4 regions of the Priestia sp. HNGD-A6 genome follow, and region 1 is predicted to be linked to each of the others. Evidence: riboswitches for the same ligand, from Rfam matches in the RefSeq annotation. Region 1 holds a riboswitch; each other region holds the start of a gene.
The links. Region 1 has a riboswitch for cobalamin ahead of SCI76_RS00705 (ferredoxin). Riboswitches for the same ligand answer to the same signal wherever they lie in the genome.
Positions count from the first base shown of each region.

Region 2: it holds a riboswitch for cobalamin, as region 1 does, so the genes downstream of both, nikA (nickel ABC transporter substrate-binding protein) here and SCI76_RS00705 (ferredoxin) in region 1, are expected to answer to the same signal.
Region 3: it holds a riboswitch for cobalamin, as region 1 does, so the genes downstream of both, SCI76_RS16105 (ribonucleoside-diphosphate reductase subunit alpha) here and SCI76_RS00705 (ferredoxin) in region 1, are expected to answer to the same signal.
Region 4: it holds a riboswitch for cobalamin, as region 1 does, so the genes downstream of both, SCI76_RS25635 (cobyric acid synthase) here and SCI76_RS00705 (ferredoxin) in region 1, are expected to answer to the same signal.

Region 1 covers NZ_CP138621.1:136,139-139,318, forward strand. The annotation lists gene SCI76_RS00690 (M42 family metallopeptidase) at 1-317, shown strand, start outside; gene SCI76_RS00695 (hypothetical protein) at 346-501, shown strand; gene SCI76_RS00700 (hypothetical protein) at 669-827, shown strand; cobalamin riboswitch at 974-1,153, shown strand; cobalamin riboswitch at 1,271-1,451, shown strand; gene SCI76_RS00705 (ferredoxin) at 1,551-1,931, shown strand; gene cobJ (precorrin-3B C(17)-methyltransferase) at 1,945-3,180, shown strand, end outside.
Region 2 covers NZ_CP138621.1:2,281,671-2,284,850, forward strand. The annotation lists gene nikA (nickel ABC transporter substrate-binding protein) at 8-1,549, opposite strand; cobalamin riboswitch at 1,694-1,884, opposite strand; gene ftsZ (cell division protein FtsZ) at 1,887-2,891, opposite strand.
Region 3 covers NZ_CP138621.1:3,154,494-3,157,673, forward strand. The annotation lists gene menC (o-succinylbenzoate synthase) at 1-710, shown strand, start outside; cobalamin riboswitch at 988-1,174, shown strand; gene SCI76_RS16105 (ribonucleoside-diphosphate reductase subunit alpha) at 1,307-3,180, shown strand, end outside.
Region 4 covers NZ_CP138621.1:4,926,188-4,929,367, reverse strand. The annotation lists gene SCI76_RS25640 (iron ABC transporter permease) at 1-10, opposite strand, end outside; gene SCI76_RS25635 (cobyric acid synthase) at 216-1,742, opposite strand; cobalamin riboswitch at 1,834-2,014, opposite strand; gene SCI76_RS25630 (YdcF family protein) at 2,162-2,725, shown strand; gene SCI76_RS25625 (APC family permease) at 2,784-3,180, opposite strand, start outside.

The sequences.
Region 1 (3,180 bases):
TGGGAGATGGACAATCTACTGATGAATACACCGTGTCTATTTGTGTAAAAGATTCAAGCGGCCCATATCATTACGGTTTGAGAAAGCATTTGGTGGAGCTAGCCAAGGAGCACGATATTCAGTACAAATTAGATATTTATCCGTTTTACGGATCAGATGCTTCTGCTGCTATTCGTGCCGGGCATGACATCGTACACGGCTTAATTGGTCCAGGAATTGATTCTTCTCATGCGTTTGAGAGAACGCATCAAGATTCATTAAACCATACGTACAAGCTTCTTTACCACTATATCCAATCGAACATGGTTCTGCTTTAAGAAAGGAATATTTAATTAGTGTATTTTTATGCAAAACAAAGAGCAGGAAGGGACTATGATGTCTGTACTTTCCTTTCCTAAAAAAGAAGCCGGCTGTCCGGATTCTTTTTTTAATAAATACTATATATTTTTTACTGGTGAAGCAACAGTTGGTAAAAAAAGCACCTTTTTTAAAGAGGTATAATACGGCTTAAACCTTTTGTACATTTTGTTCATTTACAGAAGTTAAAATGTTTTTAAATTTTTAAAAGTTTCTTGTGACAAGTTTTGTAGAATGGGTTTTCAAAAGGATATGGTTTCGTCATAATGTGGATATAGCGATCACTACAATAATCGGAGGCGAATCTTTTCATGTGGGTACTGACGGTATATGCTGGAAAAGAAATGAAAATGTTTGAATTTGAAACTGAAACGCAGGCGAGAGAAGCTTTTGCCAAAACAAATGGCTGTAAAGTTCTTTCAGAAGTCGTGTATTATAATGATCCTCATTTAACATTAGTAGCTATATAATGAAAAAACAAGAGCTGACTTTATGCTCTTGTTTTTTTATAGCTTCTTGTATCTTACGAAAAGAATAGAGTTGAAATAAAAAAAAATGTACGCTATGATATGGTAGTTACTTCTATTATTCTGATAGTTTAAAAGGTTCATATATATCAAACAGCAACAGTAAAGATGCCAAGAAGGCTTAATAGGGAAACTGGTGAAAGACCAGTACTGCCCCCGCAACTGTAAGTGTGGACGAACGAGTATAACCACTGTGGAAAAATCACGGGAAGGTTCTCAAGTAGAATGATACACAAGTCAGGAGACCTGTCTTTATTGTGAAGTTTCTATTTCTCCGGGGAGCGGGAAGGGAAACGTTGGCTTAAAGTGGCATTCGTGTACACTTTTATTCTGACGTTTTACCCGCTCGCATATTAGCGAAGCGGGTTTTTCTCGTAGCACAAAACTACATATCGTGCAAAAAAGGTGCGCAATGTTCACATTGCGTTAAATGGGAAGTCTGGTGTGAAGCCAGCGCGGTACCCGCCACTGTGAAGAGGAGCTGATTGCATATGCCACTGTATTCGGGAAGGCGCAATCAAGTAATGAATCGAAGTCAGGAAACCAGCCTTTTTCTAATGCGAAGCTTACCCTACGGGATATAGGTGGAAGTGCAAAAACTTAGTTTGAATTTTCTGCGCCTCTATCATTGATAGAGGCGTTTTTTTAGTAAAGGAGCGAATGAGTGTGACGACTTGGAACTTGAATGCAACAAAGCATCACGTATTGATTTGTAATGGAAGCAGCTGTATGAGAAAAGGTGGAGAAGAAGCCACGCAAGCTATTCGAAATAAAGTGACTGAACTGAATCTAGATGAAGCGGTTCACACAACCCGTACGCGCTGTAACGGAAGATGCAAAGATGCTCCTGTAGCTATCGTGTACCCTTCAGGAGATTGGTACAAGCAGGTCACTGAAAACGTAGCTCATCGAATTGTTGAAGAACATTTAGCAGGAGGCTGCAGTATAAAGGAATCACTTATTTATGAATATGATCAAAACGGTTTTGTTTCTCCGGAAAAGAGTGACTCCATAGAAGGAATTGACAAAGTAAAAAGTAACGCATAAAGGAGGAGCTAGCATGAAAGGTAAACTGTTAGTTATTGGATTCGGTCCAGGAAGCTTTGAACATATTACACAGCGAGCAAGAGAAGCCATTCAAGAAAGTGATATGATCATTGGTTATAAAACCTATGTGGAATTAATTCAAGGACTATTAACGAATCAGCAAATTATTAGTACAGGAATGACCGAAGAAGTAAGCCGTGCACAAGAAGCCGTAAAGCAAGCTGAAGCGGGAAAAACCGTGGCGGTCATTTCAAGCGGAGATGCAGGAGTATACGGAATGGCCGGCCTTGTGTATGAAGTGTTGATTGAAAAAGGATGGAAAAAAGAAACGGGCGTAGAGCTGGAAGTGATTCCTGGCATTTCGGCTATTAATTCATGCGCATCCCTCCTTGGGGCGCCCGTGATGCATGATGCCTGTACGATTAGTTTAAGTGACCACCTTACGCCTTGGGAGTTAATCGAAAAACGAATCGAAGCAGCTGCACAAGCAGATTTTGTAGTAGCTTTTTATAATCCGAAAAGCGGAAGACGCACAAGACAAATTGTGGAAGCGCAAAGGATTTTATTAAAATACCGTTCCCCCGATACGCCTGTTGGTCTTGTGAAAAGCGCTTATCGTGACCGTGAAGAAGTGGTAATGACCAATTTAAAAGACATGTTAAATCATGAAATAGGCATGCTGACTACCGTTGTTGTCGGAAATTCATCTACGTTCTTTTACGATGACTTAATGATTACACCGCGCGGGTATCAGCGGAAATATACCCTCAACCAAACAGAGCAGCCGCTAAGACCGCATCAGCGACTTCGAAAAGAAGCAGAACCATGGGCTCTTGATCAAGAGGAGACTGTAAAGCAAACGGCTTCAGCTATTGAAGATGTTCAGAATACAAAAGAAGAAAAAGCAGCTTCACGAGCTCTGGCAGAAGAAGCGCTTCAAGCAATTTTAGGTGAAACTACTTCACCGGTCGTACACCAGCCAATTGAGTCTATTTTTGAAGTGGCAGTTAGTCCAGGGCTTGCGAATAAGAAGTTTACGCCCGTTCAAATGACAACACTAGCAGAAGTTGTTGGTGAAAAAGGTACGATGGAGTATACGCCTGACCATCAAATCAAACTGCAAATTCCAACGGCTCAGCCAGATGTGATTATTAAAAAGCTCCAATCAGCTTCCTTTTTACTATCTCCAGTCGGAGACGTGTTTACAATTAAAGCGTGTGATTTTTGTGATGGAGAAAAAAGTGACGCC
Region 2 (3,180 bases), 2.1 Mb from region 1:
ATGTTAACTACGGCGTTACGTCTAAATGCTGAGTCAGCATATAATACTCGCTTGGATTTGTTGTCCAGTTTTTCACTTTTTGATTATAAGCAACAACAATGTTTGGATGTACAATCGATGACGTCAGCATTTTTCTATTAATCAAAGCGGTTGCTTGTTTGGCTAACTGATCTCGTTTTGCGTCATCTACTGTTGAATTTAACTGTTCTATCATTTTTGTTAGCGTATCATCATTAATCCGGCTGGCATTTAAACCACCGCCGGGCAAATAGTTCGTACTTAAATAATAGCTGGCATCTCCTCTAGGTGCTGTGATAAGGCTGTACAATGCTAAATCCCAATCATCTTTTGCCATTACATATTCATCGCTATCTTCAACTAGGTGAATCTTAATAGTAATTCCTAACTCTTTGGCATTAGACTGTAGAAGCTGAGCAATTAAAGGCAGTTCTGGCAAAGAACTGTATGTGACAAGAGAGAGCGATAGTGGCTTTCCATTTTTGATTGCTTTGTCATTTTTGATTTGATAGCCTGCTTTCTCTAAATATTTTTTAGCAGATGTCATACCTCTTTGCTCATTAGCAGTACTATCAGCAAAAGGAAATTGGGGTAAAAATGGACCTCGAGCCGCTGCCGCTTGATTGTTCATGATGCTGCTAACAATTTCTTTTCGGTTCAATAAGGTATCGATAGCTTTTCTTACATTTTCGTCTTTTAATGCGTCATTGGTTTGATTGTAAAGCAATAAATGGGTGCGCACACTAGGTACTCCACTTACTTTAAAAGACGGATCTGTTTGTAAAGTGCCCAAGCTTTCTAAAGGCGGGCGATAAATAATATCGGCTGTTCCAGATTGAAGAGCAGCAACTCGCGCATTAGCATCTTCGTTAAATCCAAAGATCGCACTTTTCAATTTCACTTTTCCACCCCAATAATTTTCATATCTTTCTAATTTTACTTGATTTCCTTGATCAAAAGACAAGACGCGAAATGGACCCGTACCAATGGGCTTCTTAGCTATATTAGAAGCATCAACATCTATAATAGCTGTATTTGGATGCACTAATTCAGAAGGAAATTTAGGCATTGGTTCTTTTAATGTAATTGTCAGCGCATGACTGTTCGCTTTCATTTCTTTAATATTTAAAGCGTTTTTCATCGCATAACTTTGGTCTATCGTTCTTTGAAGAGAAGACTTAACGGCATTTGCATCCAGCGCTTTTCCGTTTTGAAACATGATGTTCTTTCTTATCATAAATGTCCATATAAGGCCGTTATCTTTCGTTTCCCACTTTTCAGCAAGCCAAGGCTTTATTTTTAAATCGTCGTTGATTTTAACAAGCGTCTCCCCTACTCCCCCACGAACTGCTGTATAATTATCGTCCGTATGAGGATCAAGCGTTGCAGATGTAAAATTAAATAAAAACGTCACACTTTTATCCGTTTTCTTTCTTTCTTTTATACTTACGCTCTCTTCATTAGGAGCGCAAGCAGTGAGGCAAAGTAACACGAGAAATATCATAGATACAAGTTTTTTATTATTTATCATTCATTTTTCCACCTTCTATTTTAATACACAAAAAAAAGCACTTCTAAAAAGAAGTGCTTGCCTTCACAACAAATTCAGATAAACGTATCCCTTGTTTATCGTATTTTTGATTCTGCCAAAACACCTCCCTATCCTCGTAGGTTATTGTGTGCTGCGATTTATGGCAGGTCTCCTGGCTTCAAGTCATTGCCTTATACCGCCTTCCCGTCTCTAAATAGACAGTGGCTTTTTGACATAAGGCTCCTTGTTACAGTGGCGGGACCGCTCCGGATTTTCACCGGATTCCCTTTTAAGGCAATTGAAAAACAATTGCCACCATAAAAGCTGGTTATTTAATTTAGTAGCGTGCTCTTGAAACTCTAGAAGTGGAAGCTGATGGTGAAATATCTTCATCATCAAATCCAGTGGCAATAACGGTTACCATCATTTCGTCCTTTAAATCTTCATTAATCACAGATCCAAAAATCATATTTAAGTCCTGATCAGAAGCGGACGTGACAATATCTGCTGCTTCCTGTACTTCGTAAAGACTCAGGCTGCTGCCGCTCGTAATGTTCAGCAGCACGCCTCTTGCTCCATCAATCGATGCATCTAGCAGCGGACTAGAAATCGCTTTTTTCGCTGCTTCAATTGCTCGATCTGATCCCGAAGCTCGTCCGATACCCATAAGCGCAAATCCTTGATTAGACATAATTGTTTTTACATCAGCAAAGTCAAGGTTAATCAGCCCCGGAACAGCGATTAAATCTGAAATACCTTGAATACCTTGGCGAAGAACATTATCTGCTTCACGGAATGCTTCAAGCATAGGTGTCTTTTTATCAACGATTTCAAGCAAGCGGTCGTTTGGAATGACAATAAGGGTATCTACCGATTCATTCATCGCAGTAATACCGCCTACTGCTTGCTTGGTACGTTTATTTCCTTCAAACTTGAAAGGGCGAGTAACTACTCCAATTGTTAAAGCATTTAGTTCACGGGCAATTTGGGCAATAACCGGAGCTGCTCCAGTACCAGTGCCTCCCCCCATGCCAGCTGTTACGAATACCATATCTGCGCCTTGCAGTACTTCTTGAATTTGCTCTCTGCTTTCTTCTGCAGCTTCTCTTCCTACTTCTGGATTAGCTCCTGCACCTAATCCTCGCGTTAATGCCGCACCAATCTGCATTTTCACATCTGCTTTAGATAAATTAAGCGCCTGAGCATCCGTATTAACGGCGATAAATTCTACCCCTTGTACACCATGTTCAATCATACGGTTAACGGTGTTATTTCCTCCACCGCCGACTCCAATTACTTTAATTCGCACTAATGGCGATACATCTGCATCAAATCCAAACATTCTAAGTTCCTCCTCAATGATCAAAATTACTTTCTCTTATTATCCGAAAAAACACGTGAAGAACCTTTTACTCCTATATTTAACGCGTAACTGTTCTTTTGTTTTACAGATTTTATACATTTCTCTTTTAACCTTTAAATCTTTACATCTTTATGTAAAATTATTGTTGTTCTGAAGTTAGTACGCCGAACTCTTTTTTGGTTTTCCCACTCAAAACGGCATATAAGCTTATTGTATCATTCATTTGACAGATGTCTGTATTTAATTTTGAGTAAGATGTGACTAAGAG
Region 3 (3,180 bases), 2.1 Mb from region 1:
AAGCTGGAGTGGTAGTTGGCTTAAATGATATTTCCATCATGAAAGAACAAATAAAGACTTATATGAAAGATGGTTATAAGCGCTTTAAAGTGAAAATTAAGCCAGGCGCTGACTATGAGCTACTGAAACAAATTCGAGATGAATTTCCAAGCATTCCTCTTATGGCTGATGCCAATTCAGCCTATAAGTTAAGCGATAGTGATTCATTGAAAAAACTAGATGAATTGAATTTAATGATGATCGAACAGCCGTTAAGTTCGGATGATATCCTTGATCATCGATTATTACAAAAGCAAATGAAGACGCCGATTTGCTTAGATGAAAGTATTGTGAGCTATGAAGATGCACGTCATGCAATCGAACAAAAAAGCTGCAAGATTATCAATGTGAAAATCGGTCGAGTTGGCGGAATGTCTGTAGCAAAAAAAATTCATGATTTATGCGCCCTACACGGTGTAAGGCTTTGGGTTGGCGGAATGTTAGAAGCCGGGATTTCACGAGCTCATAATATCGCCCTTGCCACACTGCCTTCTTTCACGATACCAGGTGACATTTCTGCGTCGTCTCGCTATTGGGAAAAAGATATTATTAAGCCCGAAGTAGAGGTAGAAGCCGGAGTAATAAAGGTGAAGGAAAAACCGGGGATCGGATACGATATTGATAAAAAGTTTATCAAAACAATCACAGCATTTGAAAAAGAATACAAATAATTAAAAACCGTTTTTTATGAAAAACGGTTTTTTATTGATGTTGGCAATGTTTAGTAGAAAAATAGGACAAATTTTTTAAAAAGAGCACATTGTTCCATCAAGCGTGTCAAAACATGTTATGATGGAGTAGTTTGATGAAAAAAGTCGAAGGATTTTATCGTAAAAAACAAAATTATTTTTGAAAATAGGTTGATAGTTTTCTAAGTTGTCCTATATAATGTGTTTATAACATAACACAATATGTTGTTTGTTAAACAATAATAAAATACTATATTTTGTGTTTTCCAGTGAAAAAGGTGTCTGATAAAAAGACTTAAAAGGGAATTTGGTGAAAATCCAAAGCTGTCCCCGCAACTGTGAATGCTGATGAAATAAGGAAATCCACTGTGAGTAAACATCATGGGAAGGCCTTAAAGTAAAAAGAAGCATAAGTCAGGAGACCTGCCTTTTTTATGTCGTTTTATCTTCTTCGGGAGGTGAGAGGGTAGAGCGAGGATTGAGAAAAGACTTAGTGTCTTCTTCTATCTTCGTTCTATTCGCTCACCGAGGTACGGTGAGCGATTTTTTATTTTGAAGTGAAGAGAGGAGCCATATTTATGGTGAATACATTAAAGCCTACAATTCTACATGAATTAACTGCATATATTGAACGTTTAAAAAAAGAATTTACGCAGCTTGATTTTTCTTTGTATGAGGAAAAGGTTATTCAAACTGTTACAGTAAAGGAAAATATGACGGACGAAAAGGTTGCAAACGTACTAATTTTGGCAGCCCTAGAGCGTATTTCAATGGAAGAACCAGATTGGACGTACGTGGCGGCAGACGTCTATTTAAACGAACTATATCGAAAAGCAGCGGACAACCGAGGTTATGATAAAAAAGAGAAGTACGGTTCGTTTTATCAGCTTATTCAAGAACTAACAAAAATCGGCATTTATAATAAACAGCTATTAAAAACATATACAGAAGAAGAAATTAATGAAATTGCTTCAGTCATTATTCCTGAACGCGATCGTTTATTTACATACATTGGATTGCTGACATTAGCAGATCGCTATTTAGCGACATCACATGATAAGCGTGTATACGAATTACCGCAAGAACGTTTTCTTATCATTGCTATGACGCTGATGTCTCAAGAAAAGAAAGAAAATCGAACAGCATTAGTAAAAGAAGCGTACTGGGCGCTTTCTAGTCTATATATGACGGTTGCCACACCAACACTCTCAAACGCAGGAAAGAGCTACGGACAGCTATCTAGCTGCTTTATTGATACGATTGATGACAGCTTACGCGGTATTTATGATAGCAATACAGATTTGGCCACGCTTAGTAAAAATGGAGGCGGAATTGGTGTCTACCTCGGTCATATTAGAAGCCGAGGAAGTGATATAAAAGGTTTTAAAGGCGTATCATCAGGAACAATTCCATGGATGAAACAGCTAAATAATACGGCTGTAAGTGTCGATCAGCTAGGTCAACGACAAGGAGCTATTGCCGTATATTTAGACGTTTGGCATAAAGACATTTTTTCATTCTTAGACGCGCGTTTGAACAATGGTGATGAACGCCAGCGCACGCATGATTTATTCACTGGCGTATGTTTGCCAGATTTGTTTATGGAAAAAGTAGAAGCACGTGAAGACTGGCACTTATTCGATCCTCACGAAGTTCGTACGCTGATGGGCTACTCGTTAGAAGATTTTTATGATGAAGAAGAAGGCAGCGGTTCGTTCCGCACTCGTTACGCTGAGTGTGTAAACAATGAACAGCTTTCAAGAGAAACAGTGCCTGCTATTGAGATCTTCAAGCGCATTATGCTTTCGCAGCTTGAAACCGGAACTCCTTATATGTTCTATCGTGATACGGTTAACCGAGCTAATCAAAACCGACACGCGGGCATGATTTACTGCAGTAACTTATGTACAGAAATCACGCAAAACCAAAGTACAACGGTCGTAACAGAGGAAATTACGGAAGACGGAAAAATTATTATTACAAAGAATCCGGGCGATTTTGTTGTATGTAATCTTTCTTCTATTAACTTAGCGAGAGCCGTAACTGAAGATGTACTTGAACGTTTAATTCCAATTCAAGTACGCATGCTTGATAATGTTATTGAGTTAAATGATTTGCCGGTACTTCAAGCAAAGCTAACGAATCAAAAGTACCGCGCAGTAGGGCTTGGCACATTTGGCTGGAACCATTTGCTTGCCTTAAAGAAAATAGCATGGGAGACAGATGAAGCGGTAGCATATTGCGATGAATTGTATGAACAAATTTCTTACTTAACCGTGCAGGCAAGCATGAACTTAGCTAAAGAAAAAGGCGCATATCCATTATTTAAAGGCTCAGATTTTGAGTCAGGCGCTTATTTTGAAACACGTGAATACACGAGCGAAGCGTGGAGTGAACTGCGTAGCGAAGTTCAAAGCAATGGGATAAGAAATGGATATTTAATGGCTGTAGC
Region 4 (3,180 bases), 320 kb from region 1:
TAAAAATCAATACTTTCAGCTCCTCTAGGAAACGAGGCGTGATGTTTTACATTACATTAACCATTCATTTTCCTGTCCATAAACCATGTTTCCATCCTACATAGTATTGGAAACAATCATCTTTTATTTGTTACGAGTGCTAGACTGTTGAACTAGGCAACGTAGAATAGCGTACTAAAGTTCTCGGTGAAAAAACAAGCGAAAACCTCTACAAGCTACACTTTTTGTGCTTGCTCCGGGCTTTTATAGTTGTCTATTAAATGATACAGCTTTTCCATATCTACAGCTTCTCTCACATATGCTGCTGCTTTTGAAAAAGACTCCTCTTTTTGCAGGCGACTGTTGAATGTATCCGTAATAGGCGGCAATTTTTTATGTTTACGAATTTGATTAAGCAAAGCTCTACGCAAAGCATCGTTATGAAACACATCATGAACATACGTGCCAATGATGTTGTCTTTAACCGTTCCTTCTTTTTGATCATCTACCACCGCAAAGGCTTCCGTTATGCTTTTAGAAACCGTCTTTCCCATATGAATTTCATAGCCTTCAATCGAAACCTTCTCACTCTCTAACTGAACATATCCAGAAACTCTTTCTGTTTTTTTGCTGGTTGTCATAACGGTTTCCACTGGAAGCAAACCCAGCCCTTTAATAGATTCAATCCGGGACTCTACTGCATCGGGGTCCGTAATTGTCTCGCCTAACATTTGATATCCCCCGCAGATGCCAATAACGTGAGCGTTCGTTGCGTTCAAGACTTGATTAATGGCTAGAGCCAGGCCGCTTTCTTGTAAAAACTGCGCATCTTCAATCGTATTTTTGCTTCCTGGTAAAACAATTAAATCAGGCGTACCTAGTTGTGATGGCTTGGTTACAAGTCTCACATGACAGTCTTCTTCTAAGCTTAGAGGATCAATGTCTGTAAAATTTGAGATGCGAGGATACGAGATAACCGCAATATCGATTTCTTTTAACGGATTCACAAGCGTTGAGTAATTTCTGAGTGATAGCGAATCTTCAGCGTCAATTTCCACGTCGTGCATATAAGGAATCACTCCTAGTACCGGAACTCCCGTGTATTCTTCAAACCACTTCAACCCCGGTTTTAAAAGCTCTAAGTCTCCTCGGAATTTATTGATTAACACTCCAATTACTCTAGGTTTATGTTCATCTGGAAGCAATTGAAGAGTACCCACCAGACTCGCAAAAACCCCTCCTTTATCAATGTCTCCTACTAACACAACAGGGGCTTGGGCTATCTTTGCTACGCGCATATTTACCAGTTCCCGATCGTTCAAATTCACTTCAGCAGGACTTCCAGCACCTTCAATCACAATTCGATCATAATGATTGGCAAGCTCTTTATAAGACTCCGTGATAACGTTCAAACCTTCATTAAAAAATTCTTGCCGATACTGAAAAGCAAACATATTACGAAGCGGCTTTCCATGAACGACAATTTGAGATTCATGATCACGAGTTGGTTTAATTAAAATAGGATTCATATTGGTTGTTGCTTCTACTCCAGCCGCTTCAGCTTGAATTCCTTGCGCTCTTCCAATTTCTTTTCCATCCATTGTAATGTATGAATTAAGCGCCATATTTTGCGATTTAAACGGTGCAGTTTGATAGCCGTCTTCTTTAAAAATACGGCAAAACGCTGTAGCAATCATGCTTTTTCCAGCGTCTGAGTGCGTTCCTTGAATCATAAGAGGTTTTCCTTTTTTCACTTTTTCCACTCCCTATCACATAAAAAAACCTTAACTGTAAAAGTCAAGGTTTGGTCATGCGCTCATTAACACATTGTCTTGACTTATTTCTCCCACCGAAAAATAAGGGGTTTTTAAAAGCAGGTCTCCTGGCTTATGCTTCATTTTACTTCTGCATCCTTCCTAGTTTGACTAGTGGGTCTTTGCAGGTTCATCCACATTTACAGTAGCGGGGGCTGCACCGGATTTACACCGATTTCCCTATTATCCTCCTTAGAGGCACTTTTAAAATCATTTATTCTTTATTGTAACGAATTTTATAACCATTCACAATAACGATTTTCTTCTATTATTATATATTACTGTGTTTATACTTATTTGGGTCTCGTATGCTATAATAACAATTATTTTCCAAACATCTTATGAAATAGCTAGGAAGGTGCTCGTAGTTGAAGAAAAAAATCATTTATATCTTTATTAGTTTGCTTGTTCTTTACATAGCAATCATGTCTTTTTGTATGTATCAAACCGCTCATCAGCCTGTTCCGCAAAAAGCAGATTATGTGCTCATTTTAGGTTCCAAAGTAGACGGAGATCAAATGTCTCCTAGTTTAAAAGAACGAGCAAAAACGGCTTTATCTTATTTAAAGACTCATAAACAAACAAAAGTTATCGTAACGGGTGGAAAAGGATCCGATGAAGAAATTTCTGAAGCAGAAGCAGCCTATCGTTTTCTACGAAAAGAAGGAATTAAAAAGAATCGAATGATAAAAGAGGATCAGTCAACTTCTACTTTTGAGAATTTCACTTTCACTAAAAAGAAAGTTGATATTCAACACAAAAAAGTCGTGCTTGTTAGCAGTGATTTTCATTTATTTCGCGCCTCTATTATTGCCAAGCGTCAAGGTTTTGACGTTTATCCTTTAGGTGCAAAGACACCAAATTCAATTAAACTTCAAGCCTACTTTCGTGAGTATGCTGCTATCTTAAAAACGTGGCTGTTTGATAAATAAATAGAGTACACCCCTATACAAACGAAAAACACGGCATGAATTCATGCCGTGTTTTTTATTAATCATCCGTATCGATAACTGCTTTTGGTAAACCCGTGTATTTCGCCCAGTAGAAAATACCGATTGAAACAAGAGCAATTAAAATTAAGTCAAGCGGGTTGCTTAGCACACCTTGTCCTCCACCAAATGAGCCTAGGTAAGAGATAACAAGCATAATAATATAATAAGCAACTAGCCACCAAGCAGATTTAAGCTGCTGTGCAAATTTTACAACGTCAGTTGGTACGTATTTCTTAAATGCTACGTAGATAACAACCATTAGAAGCTGTGATCCTAGAAGCCAAGAAATTGTCGTCCATCCTGACCAATATACGATGTATGAACAGAAGATAAATGACACGGGAGCAATAACGCTCATGCCTTTTAATTTGAAAGGCTTTTTAAGGTCTTTTGCA